2 regions of the Gelidimonas denitrificans genome follow, and region 2 is predicted to be linked to the other one. Evidence: predicted binding sites of a transcription regulator. Region 2 holds the regulator's gene; the other holds the start of a gene.

Region 1 (5,733 bases), 1.7 Mb from region 2:
CGGAAAACTGGTGTGCGCAGGCCTGTTGGAACACCGTCTCCAGCTCCGCACCATTAACGAACAGGGCCGTCAAAGCCTGCCCCATCAGAGTGCGGGATGCGCTTTCCAGCAAAATCTCGGCCGCCGGATTGACATAAGTGATGCAACCTTGTGCGTCGAGCACGATCACGGCCGACGACAGCAGATCCAGACCTGCCAATGAAATTAATGATGTTTTCACGTGCCTCCCCCAAAAAAATAAAGGCCGCTATACACTATATAGCGACCCTGGACTGCATGCCCGCGCAACAGGCAGGCACAATTATTTCATGTTGCCGATTTCACGCTTCAGCGCTTCCAGATTGCGCTGCGAACGGTGAATCGCTTCCTCCATACCCTTGACCCGCTCCTGGTACTTGGCATAGTTGCGCTCGCTACCCAGGCGGTCCGGTTGGCCATTGTTATATTCTTTTTCCAAATTTTCCAGTTTCTGCTGTTCGGTCTTCAACTCATTTTGCAAAATCTGTTTGCGATCGTTGTCGCGCTCTTTTTGCACATTGCCATCCACCTTCGGAAAATCGGAGGGTGTAGCGGTCGATTTCCTGCTCGGACCGGCTACTGGCGCTTTTGGCGGCGGCGCAGCAAAAGTGGTGATGTCGGGCAGATCAATTTTTTTGCAGCCCTTGGTTTCACCGGTGTTTTTATATTCTTTTTTGCCATTTTGATCGATGCACAGATACACCCCAGACTGCGCATATGCATGCCCGGCTGCCGCAGTAGACAGTATAAGTGCGAGCATCGATGCGAGCTTAAGTGCGGCAAGTTGTTGTTTCATAAACCCTTTTTCTGAAGCAATTCAAGACGCTTGTTAGTTTATGGCAAGTCACAATGCAACACCAACGACAATCGCCCAATTTGCGCCATTGCAACAACAAGCCCTCAAAAAAACAGGCGGGCAGCGCCGAAGCACTGCCCGCCTGTTTCTTGTTTGACACTGGAGTCGATCTTTTGACTACCGCCATGCCAAATATTATGCGTGTAACTTACGACGAGTAGCTTATGACGAGTAATACATGTCGAATTCAACTGGATGCGTCGTCATACGAATACGCTGCACTTCAGTCATTTTCAGTTCCAAATATGCATCAATCATGCTGTCGCTGAAAACACCGCCGCGGGTCAGGAATTCGCGATCCTGGTCCAGCGCTTCCAGAGCTTGCTCAAGCGAAGAACATACTGTCGGGATCAGTGCTTCTTCTTCAGGCGGCAAATGGTATAGATCTTTGGTCGCTGCTTCGCCCGGATGAATCTTGTTTTGCACGCCGTCCAGGCCAGCCATCAACAGAGCAGCGAAGCACAGGTACGGGTTAGCCAGAGGATCCGGGAAACGCGCTTCAACCCGGCGTCCTTTCGGATTTGCCACGTGCGGAATGCGGATCGAAGCGGAGCGATTGCGGGCCGAATATGCCAGCTTGACCGGTGCTTCATAGCCTGGAACCAGACGCTTGTAGGAGTTGGTGCCAGGGTTGGTGATCGCGTTCAAAGCACGCGCATGCTTGATGATGCCGCCGATGTAGTACAGCGCGAAGTCCGACAAACCGGCATAGCCGTCGCCTGCAAACAGGTTTTTGCCGTCTTTCCAGACCGATTGATGCACATGCATGCCGGAACCATTGTCGCCAACCAGCGGCTTCGGCATGAAAGTTGCTGTTTTACCATAGGTGTGGGCGACGTTCCAGACCACATATTTCATATTCTGGGTCCAGTCCGCACGCTCAACCAGCGTCGAGAATCTGGTACCGATTTCATTCTGGCCGGCACCGCCGACTTCGTGGTGATGCACTTCAACCGGAATCCCGAGGCCCTCCAGAATCAGGCACATTTCAGAACGCATGTCCTGGAAACTGTCGACTGGTGGCACTGGGAAATAACCGCCCTTGACAGCAGGACGATGGCCGCTGTTGCCGCCTTCAAGCTTGGCGCCGGTCGACCAGGATGCTTCATCAGAATCGATCTTGACGAAGCAGCCGGACATATCGACATTCCAGCGCACGCTATCAAAAATAAAGAATTCAGGTTCCGGACCAAAGTAGGCGGTGTCGCCCAGGCCAGACGATTTCAGGTAGGCTTCGGCGCGTTTGGCAATCGAGCGTGGGTCGCGGTCATAGCCTTTGCCATCGGATGGTTCGATCACGTCACACTGCATGAACAATGTGGTTTCTTCCATGAACGGATCGATATTGGCAGTTGACGGATCTGGCATCAGCAACATGTCGGACGCTTCAATACCTTTCCAGCCAGCGACCGAAGAGCCATCGAATGCATGGCCGGACTCGAATTTGTCCATATCAAAATGAGATACCGGAACAGTCACGTGCTGTTCTTTGCCCCTTGTATCTGCAAAGCGAAAATCAACGAATTTGACTTCGTTGTCTTTGGCCATCTTCAAGACTTCTGCGGCTGTCATTGCCATGCGAAACTCCTCAATAAAGATAAAAATAATTCGAATTATGTATTTAACAAACCATTAAGCCAACCCACATCCCCAGTGCGATCAGACTTCAGCGAAAGATCATAGCAGATTCCATGCCATGAACTTCCACTTCACAAGACATTAGCCAAGCCAGTTTTATAAGGTATTTCAGCCGCATAACAATCAATTTATGCATTGCAATCCAGCACGACTCACCATATCGGTGCAAATAAAATATTAAGCGCTAATTTAGTGCGCCAATATAAAAATATCTTGTTTTGCATCAAAACAGTGCGCGCCATTCCAAAACAATTGCCATCAATGATCTGCATGCAATGTCGTTTCACGCATTATAATTATTTTACCGATCCTACTATGCAAGGCTGAATATGAATCCTCGTGACATTCTTGCCATCGCGAGACAGCGCGGCGCAGAGCAATCTCTTCCCTATGCCGGTGCCGTCACACCTCAGGAAGCGTTCACTTTATTGCAGGCAAACATCAAGGTCAAACTTATCGATGTGCGTACCAATGCCGAACGCGACTGGGTTGGAAAAGTAGACATTAATGATATCCAGCTGGCAGCGGTGCAGTGGAACATCTATCCGGGCAGCATCCCGAATCCGGATTTTCTGGCCCAGTTGAAGCAGGTGGCAAGTAAGGATAATATTCTGCTGTTCCTGTGCCGCTCTGGCGTGCGCTCGCGCCATGCGGCCAAGCTAGCCACAGAAAATGATTACCTGCACTGCTTCGATATTCTCGAGGGCTTCGAAGGCAACAAAAACGCCGATGGCCATCGCAAGACCGTAGGCGGCTGGTGTCATGCCGAACTGCCCTGGACCGGTGCCTGATTTGATGTAAAAGAGAAATCAGGCTCCGTCGCTACCGCGCATCAACAACAGTACCCGCTTGCGCACAAAATCGATATGACTGCGCAAGTCATACACACCTTGGGCGAAAGATAACGGAATCGAAATCCGGTTTACGCTCGCCTCGATCTCGCCCAGCCGTTTCAATTGCGTCGCATACACTTCGGCCCGCTTTTCCGGTGGCACGTCCTCTATCGTCTGTTCGACGATGCGCAGCTGGCCGTACCAGCGATAGATGCGCGAACGAATGCGCCATACATAGAGCGGCGGCACGATGCGCGACAGCGGCAGAATCAGTGCTCCCAGCGCCACCACCACGACCCACATGCGCTCGGAAAAATTCGCCAGCCAGAACGGCAGGTATCGTTGCATTAGCGGCGGCCCGCTTTTGTAGAATTTCTCGGCTTCCGGGGCCACCGGGATTTCGGTATAACTGGCAGTCGGAAAATCACCTCTTTTACTGAACCAGCCGGCGCCGCCATGGATCTCAGCCGCCGCCTGTACCAGCAGATCAATCAGGGACGGATGCAAACCGGCGCGCGCCACCAAGGTAGCCGTCGGCGCGATCAAATGATAATCCTCGGCTGGCAAATCCCGTCCCAGATCAACAATGCCACGCGGCAAGACAACATGCGTCAAATAAGGAAAGCGTCGGGAGTAAGCCTCGGCCTGGGTAAAATTAAACAATTTAATCCCTGGCGTTTGCAGCAACATCTGGATCAAGGGTGCATCCGGTGCCGAACTGAATACCAAGCCATCGATTTGCCCTGCCAGCAGAGCCATTGTCGCGGGCGTGTTTTCCAGGCTGCCGAGCGTCAAATCACTGGCCTCGATGCCATTGACGTCCAGCAGTTGCCTGACCAGGCGCGGCACGCCGGTGCCTTCGGGCCCGACATTGATCGACATGCCCTTCAGCTGGGTCAATTGTGTAATATTTTTGGATTCACGGTAAAACAGCCAGACCGGCTCGGTGAATAAACTCCCGAGCGACAACATGCCGTGTTGCTGCGCCTGCTCCAGCTTGATCGAGCCGCTCTGGACAAACGCGATATCCACTCCGGAATCCGGGTCTTCAAGCCGTCGCAGGTTTTCTTCCGAGCCCAGCGACGCTTTGAACTTGATGCTGATGCCCTGCTTTGCCAGCGCTTTTGCGTACTTGCCGGCAAATGCCTGGTACGCGCTATTTTCCTGGCCGGTGGAAAGTGTAATTTGGGATGGCGGGGATGGGTCCACCAGCCAGTAAGCGAGGCCACAAATCAGTGCAATAATCAGAATGGTGGGGCCAGCCGTTATCAACAAATCACTCAGGGAAAAGCGGGTGAATTTGAGGATTTTTGGCATGAATCGTTTGCGCAGTGTCATGTGAACGCACATTGCCAAGAAACGCGCCACTATGCAAGGAAAAACCTTTATCTCCAACCCGAGTGACGGCATTTACGCATCGGATCGGGCTGGCGCGGCACCGGTCAGTCCGATTTTCGCCGCCTTTCGCCTGTGAGCTGGCCGCCCTCGTGGTATCTTATTTCCAAAAACCCCGTTGGCTGCAAGACAGCAACGATAACGGGGCTGCAAGTGCCAACTCAAACCAGATGCCATGACTGAAAAATTTATCCCGCTAACGGATTACCGCAACCTCAATAACGTACCCAAAATACCGTCGTTGCTTGAAACACCGAGCGGTCTGTTAAGCGACACATTGCAGCGTCCCTTGCGTGACCTGCGCATTTCTGTGACTGATCACTGCAACTTCCGCTGCGTCTATTGCATGCCGAAAGAAATGTTCGACAAGGATTACGCCTTCCTGCCGCACAGCGCATTGTTGAGCTTTGAAGAAATCACCCGTCTCGCCAAAATATTCATCGATCATGGCGTCGAAAAAATCCGGTTGACCGGAGGCGAGCCGCTGCTGCGCAAAAATATCGAGCGCTTAATCGGCATGCTCAGTAGCCTGCGCACTCCTGATGGCCGCGAGTTGGATCTGACCCTGACCACCAACGGCTCACTGCTGGCGAAAAAAGCCCAGCTGTTGAAGGATGCCGGCTTGAAGCGCGTCACGGTGTCGCTCGATGCACTCGACGACGCGGTATTCAAGCGCATGAACGATGTCGATTTTCCGGTGACGGATGTGCTGGCAGGCATTGACGCCGCGCACCAGGCCGGTCTCGGCCCGATCAAGATCAATATGGTGGTCAAGCGTGGCATGAACGAGCAGGAAATCCTGCCGATGGCGCGCCACTTCAAAGGCTCGCCTTACATCCTGCGCTTGATCGAGTACATGGATGTCGGCGCATCCAACGGCTGGAAGATGGACGAAGTCATCCCGTCGGCCGAAGTGGTGCGCCGCATTCATGCCGAACTGCCGTTGCAGCAAGTTGCACCCAATTATCCGGGCGAGACCGCCGGGCGCTGGCG
Region 2 (5,733 bases):
ACCAGCTGGCGGTGGAAGCGGTTGAAATCATGGAACAATTCCGCATCAACCAGTTGCTGGTGGCCGACACTGACGGGGTCCTGATCGGGGCGCTGCATATCCACGACCTGACCCGCGCCAAGGTCATCTGATGACGCAGGACAATGACCGTATCGAACGCGCCCGGCAGCGCGCAGCCCAGGTCAGGTTGATGATCTTCGACGTCGACGGCGTCCTGACCGACGGCAGCCTGCACTTCGGCCCGGAAGGCGAAGTCATCAAGAGCTTCAACGTACTCGACGGCCACGGCATCAAGCTGTTGCAGCAATCGGGTGTAGCCACCGCCATCATCAGCGCGCGCCAGTCGGCCATCGTGGCGCGCCGCGCAACCGATCTGGGCATTGTGCATGTGCAGCAGGGCATTCATGACAAGCGGCACGCCTTCGAGCAACTGCTGGCGCAAACCGGAATCCCGATGCAATCCTGCGGCTTTATCGGCGATGATGTGATCGATCTGCCGATCCTGACCCGGGTAGGTTTTGCCGCCAGCGTGCCGAACGCCCACCCCGAAGTGCAGTGTCGGGTCCATTACGTGACGCAAGCCGGCGGCGGGCGCGGTGCGGCGCGCGAAATTTGCGACTTCATCCTGCGCGCGCAAGGCAATTACGAGGCGGCGCTGGCACCGTACCTGACATGAAAACCGCCGGCGCGACCTACCGCCTGCGCCTGATCGTAATCATTGCGCTGGGTATAGTCATGACGCTGGGCAGTTTCTGGGTGCTGGAAGTGATGCGCAAAAGCAGTATCGATAACGCACCGAATATTGCCCGCAGCGAGCCTGATTTCTATGTCGATAATTTTAAATTCATCCAACTCGCCAAAAACGGACAGCTACACTACAAGATGTCCGGCGACAGGCTCACCCACGAGCCACTGCATGACTCTTACCAAATCACGCAACCGGTCATCATCAACCCGGGCCAGGCACGCGCACCGATGACGATGCGCGCCGAAAGCGCAATCATCGAAGACAATAACAGCAAGATGCATCTGCACAAGAATGTGCGAATCGATCGCCCGGCCTCCGGCCAGAGCCAAGCCCTGCACCTCGAAACCGAATACCTGCTGCTGCTGCCCGACGAAGATGTGATGCAGTCGGACCAGCCGGTGAAAGTGCTGCTGGGCCAGTCCACGCTCTCGGGCAATGGCCTGTTTGCCAACAACGCCACCCGGGAATTGCGTGTAACGGGCAATGTGCGCGGCAGCCTCCCGGCATCGTCGGCGCATTGATGCTTATTGCACCGAGGCACCGAGCCTGCGGCAACCCACCCTCTTTGATAGGAATAGCGTTATGAAACGGTTTTTTCTGATGTCCCTGACGCTGGCCGGGATGATTTTTTCGGCGAGCGCGCTGGCCGAAAAAGCCGATGCAGACAAGCCGACCAACATTGAAGCCAACCAAATGGCTTACGATGATCTCAAGCAGATCAACACCTTCATCGGCAACGTGGTCTTAACGCGCGGCACGCTGCTGATGAAAGCAGGCAAGGTGGTCGTCACGACAGACCCGGCCGGCTATCAGTTCGCCACCTTGTACGGCGCACCGGGTGCAGTGGCAACCTTTCGCCAGAAGCGCGATGGCGGTCCCAACCTGTGGGTGGAAGGACAGGCAGAACGGATCGAATACGATACCAAGGCAGAAATAGCCAAATTGTTTTCGCACGCAAAGCTCAAGCGGCTCGATGGCAGCAAGACCATCGACGAAGTCGAAGGCGAATTCATTTCCTACAACAGCGGCAGCGAATTCTTCAACGTTACCAACAGCGCCAGCGGTGTCGGCACGCCGGGCAACGGGCGCATCAAGGTGACCATCCAGCCGCGTACTGTAAAGGGCCAATAAGATGAGCCAATCCAGTATCCCAGGCAGTACCCTGAGCGTGCGCGGCCTGCAAAAAAGTTACAGCAAACGGCTGGTCGTGCGCGACATCTCGCTGGAAGTAAAAAGCGGCGAAGTGGTCGGCTTGCTAGGCCCCAACGGGGCCGGCAAGACGACATCGTTTTACATGATCGTGGGTTTGGTGCCATCCGACGCCGGCACCATCGATCTCGACGGCGTCGACATTTCGCGCCTGCCGATCCATCGCCGCGCGTTACTCGGTCTGTCTTACCTGCCGCAGGAAGCCTCGGTTTTTCGTAAACTGACGGTCGAGGACAATATCCGTGCAGTACTGGAATTGCAAAAAGAAAATGGTAAAGCGCTCTCGAAAGCTGCCATTGAAGAACGCCTGAACAAGCTGCTGGCCGACTTGCAAATTGAAAAATTGCGCGAAAATCAGGCGCTGTCGCTTTCCGGCGGCGAACGCCGGCGGGTCGAGATCGCCCGGGCGCTGGGCACCAACCCGCGCTTCATCCTGCTCGATGAACCGTTTGCCGGGATCGACCCGATTGCCGTCATCGAGATTCAGCGCATCGTGCGTTTCCTCAAGGAGCGCGGCATCGGCGTGCTGATCACCGACCACAATGTGCGCGAAACCCTCGGCATCTGCGATCGTGCCTATATCATCAACCAGGGTGCCGTGCTGGCCAGCGGTCAGCCCGACGACATCATTGAAGATGCCTCGGTGCGGCGGGTGTACCTGGGCGAACATTTCCGCATGTGAAGATAAACCACCTGATGCGACAAGTCCTTTCGGTATGAAGCAATCACTCCAGCTGCGCACTTCGCAGCATCTTGCGCTGACGCCGCAGTTGCAGCAATCGATTCGCCTGCTGCAACTGTCGACGCTGGAGCTGCATCAGGAACTAGAACAGATTCTGTGCGACAACCCGCTGCTGGAACGGCTGGACGATCCGCTCGACCATTCGGTGCGTTTGCTGGCCGATGGCGTAATCAGCACCAGCCCTGCCACCACAGCCTCAACTGAAACCGATCCAGCCGGTACGCAAGGCGGCAGCGCCGCCGAAGCAGATGCCGGATTGGATACGCCCGATGCACAGACGGCCGCATCGGACTGGAGTTTTGACGATGTGGCGCGCACCAGCAAAGCGCCGGAAGACGACGACGGCCGGGCCCAGCTCGGCGCGCACGAATGCACTCTGCGCGAGCACCTGCTGGAGCAAGCCCATTTAAGCTTGCAGCAACAGCGCGACCGCGCGTTGCTGGAATTGCTGATCGATGCGCTCGATGACAATGGCTACCTGGAAGAGTCTCTTGACGCCATCCATGCTCGCTTGCCGCCCGAACTCGGTATCGAACCGGAAGATCTGACGTTCGCGCTGGCCCTGCTGCAAAGCTTCGACCCGGCCGGAGTTGGCGCGCGCAGCCCGTCGGAATGTCTGGCGCTGCAGATCCGCCACTTGCCTAAAGCGCCGTTCGTTACGCGCCGTCTGGCGCTGGCCATCGTCGAACAGCACCTGGCATTATTTGCGCAACGCGACTTTAACAAACTCAGAAAACTGCTCGATTGCGACGATGAAGATTTACGCGAAGCACAGACGCTAATCCGGCAATGCAACCCGCATCCGGGCGCCATTTTCGGCAGCGGCAGTGCCGACTATGTGGTACCCGACGTCATAGTCAGGCCCGGCAAAAATGGCTGGCAAGTCAGTTTGAACCATGAAGTCATGCCGCGCCTGCGGGTCAATGCGCTGTATGCCAACATCCTCAAGCAAGACAAGGGAAGCGGCTCGATGACGTCGCAGCTGCAGGAAGCGAAGTGGCTGATCAAAAATATGCGGCAGCGTTTCGATACGATTTTGCGGGTTGCACAAGCGATAGTCGAGCGGCAACGGAATTTTTTCAGCCACGGCGCAGTCGCCATGCGGCCTCTTGTCTTGCGTGAAATTGCTGATACACTAAACCTGCACGAGAGCACAATCTCCCGCGTCACCACCCAAAAATACATGCTCACACCGCATGGTATGTTTGAGTTGAAATACTTCTTCGGCAGCCATGTCGCCACCGAAACCGGAGGAGAAGCTTCCTCCACCGCAATCCGCGCACTCATCAAACAACTGATAGGAGCTGAACACCAGAAAACACCACTTTCCGACAGTAAAATCGCCGACATGCTGGGCGAGCAAGGTATGGTCATCGCTCGCCGTACCGTCGCAAAATACCGCGAAGCGCTCAAAATCCCACCTGTCAATTTGCGAAAGTCTTTGTAGTCCAGTCGTCTGAAGTCCTTGCAATGCAGTTGCTGTTGCTGCATTTTGGCTCTGGCCGGCCCACCAGGCCCGAGGCAGGCAGTGACAATTTCCATAGGAGTGCTTTATGAATCTCACCATCAGTGGACATCACCTCGAAGTAACCCCCGCCATTCGCGAATATGTACAATCCAAAGTCGAGCGCATTACGCGCCACTTCGATCATGTCATTGATATCGCGCTCATTCTGAGCGTTGACAAGCTCCCTGAAAAAGAAAAACGGCAGCGCGCTGAAATCAACCTGAATCTCAGCGGGAAAACGTTACACGCTGAAAGCGCGGACCAAAACCTGTACGCAGCCATTGATACGATGATCGACAAGCTCGACCGCCAGATCATCAAGCACAAAGGCAAGGTACAAGACCGCCCACACGATGCCATCAAGCACCTGGACGGAGAACCCGAGCTGCCGGAAGAATCCGCGGTTTCCTGAGAGGAGATACGCAGAGTCGAACAATTCGACTCGCAACAATCAAGGGCGCAAGATGCGCCCTTTTTGACACCTGATTAAAACTGATGCCAGATACGCGCAGTGCTTGCAACACTTGAAAAGAATTCCGAATTTTTGAGTGACATCAGTAGATAAAACTTACGTAAATTCACCATTCCAGCCAAGGCGCACCTTCACCATGACAGAACACGTTCACATTTCGACCGAAAACCAGATCGGCTGCATCACTCTGAATCGTCCCAAGGCGCTCAATTCCTTGTCGCTGGAGATGATCCGAACTATTACTGAAGTGCTGCTGGCGTGGCGCGCCGACACCGGCATCCACGCGGTGTTGATCCGCAGCAGCAGCGAAAAAGCTTTCTGCGCGGGCGGCGATATTCGATTCTTTTACGATATAGGCATCGCGACGCCGCGTGGCGGCAGCGCCTTGCTGGAAGATTTTTTCACCGAAGAATATGCGCTCAACCACCTGATCCATCACTATCCGAAACCGTATATCGCGCTGATGGATGGCGTGGTGATGGGCGGCGGCATGGGCGTGGCGCAAGCCGGCCCCGCCAGCCGGCTGCGCATCGTGACCGAACGCACCAAGATGGCGATGCCGGAAGTCAATATCGGCCTGTTCCCGGATGTTGGCAGCGGCTATTTTCTGTCGCGGTGTCCGGGGCAACTCGGCACCTATCTGGGCGTTACCGGCGACATCATCACAGCCGCAGACGCTTTGTACGCCGGCCTGGCCGATTTCTTCCTGCCGTCGGCGCAATTGGTGCGGCTAACAGACATGCTCCAGTCGGGCGACGATATCGATGTGCGAACGGCCATATGCGACTTCGCAGCCGGCTTCAACCACGGCATTGCGCCCGAGGCCAGCCTGCTGGCGGTCCATCGGGCCGCAATCGATCGCCATTTCGCACAGGATACAGTGCCGGCCATCATCAAATCGTTGGCGCAGGACGATGCGCCGTTCGCGCAACAGACCCTGGCCCTCATGCAAAAACGCTCGCCGCTGATGATGTGCGTGACGCTGGAGCAGCTCCGGCGCAGCGCCGCACTGAGCGTGGCCGATTGCCTGCGCATGGAGCGCACCATGGTGCGTC

What was found. Region 2 encodes sigma-54, which starts transcription at its own class of promoters, with help from an activator protein. Its sites were predicted from a motif close to TGGCANGNAANCTGCTTT; they were not measured.
Region 1: a site for sigma-54 is predicted at 2,554-2,571, ahead of glnA (type I glutamate--ammonia ligase). Genes of this name have one in related genera too.

What each region holds. Positions count from the first base shown of each region.
Region 1 is NZ_CM146350.1:1,949,996-1,955,728, forward strand. It holds gene glnL (nitrogen regulation protein NR(II)) at 1-220, opposite strand, end outside; gene FKCLFG_RS09100 (DUF4124 domain-containing protein) at 302-814, opposite strand; gene glnA (type I glutamate--ammonia ligase) at 1,037-2,452, opposite strand; gene FKCLFG_RS09110 (rhodanese-like domain-containing protein) at 2,842-3,303, shown strand; gene FKCLFG_RS09115 (TAXI family TRAP transporter solute-binding subunit) at 3,322-4,662, opposite strand; gene moaA (GTP 3',8-cyclase MoaA) at 4,916-5,733, shown strand, end outside.
Region 2 is NZ_CM146350.1:211,311-217,043, reverse strand. It holds gene FKCLFG_RS01080 (KpsF/GutQ family sugar-phosphate isomerase) at 1-131, shown strand, start outside; gene FKCLFG_RS01075 (KdsC family phosphatase) at 131-676, shown strand; gene lptC (LPS export ABC transporter periplasmic protein LptC) at 673-1,269, shown strand; gene lptA (lipopolysaccharide transport periplasmic protein LptA) at 1,331-1,879, shown strand; gene lptB (LPS export ABC transporter ATP-binding protein) at 1,881-2,639, shown strand; gene FKCLFG_RS01055 (RNA polymerase factor sigma-54) at 2,674-4,146, shown strand; gene hpf (ribosome hibernation-promoting factor, HPF/YfiA family) at 4,253-4,618, shown strand; gene FKCLFG_RS01045 (enoyl-CoA hydratase/isomerase family protein) at 4,815-5,733, shown strand, end outside.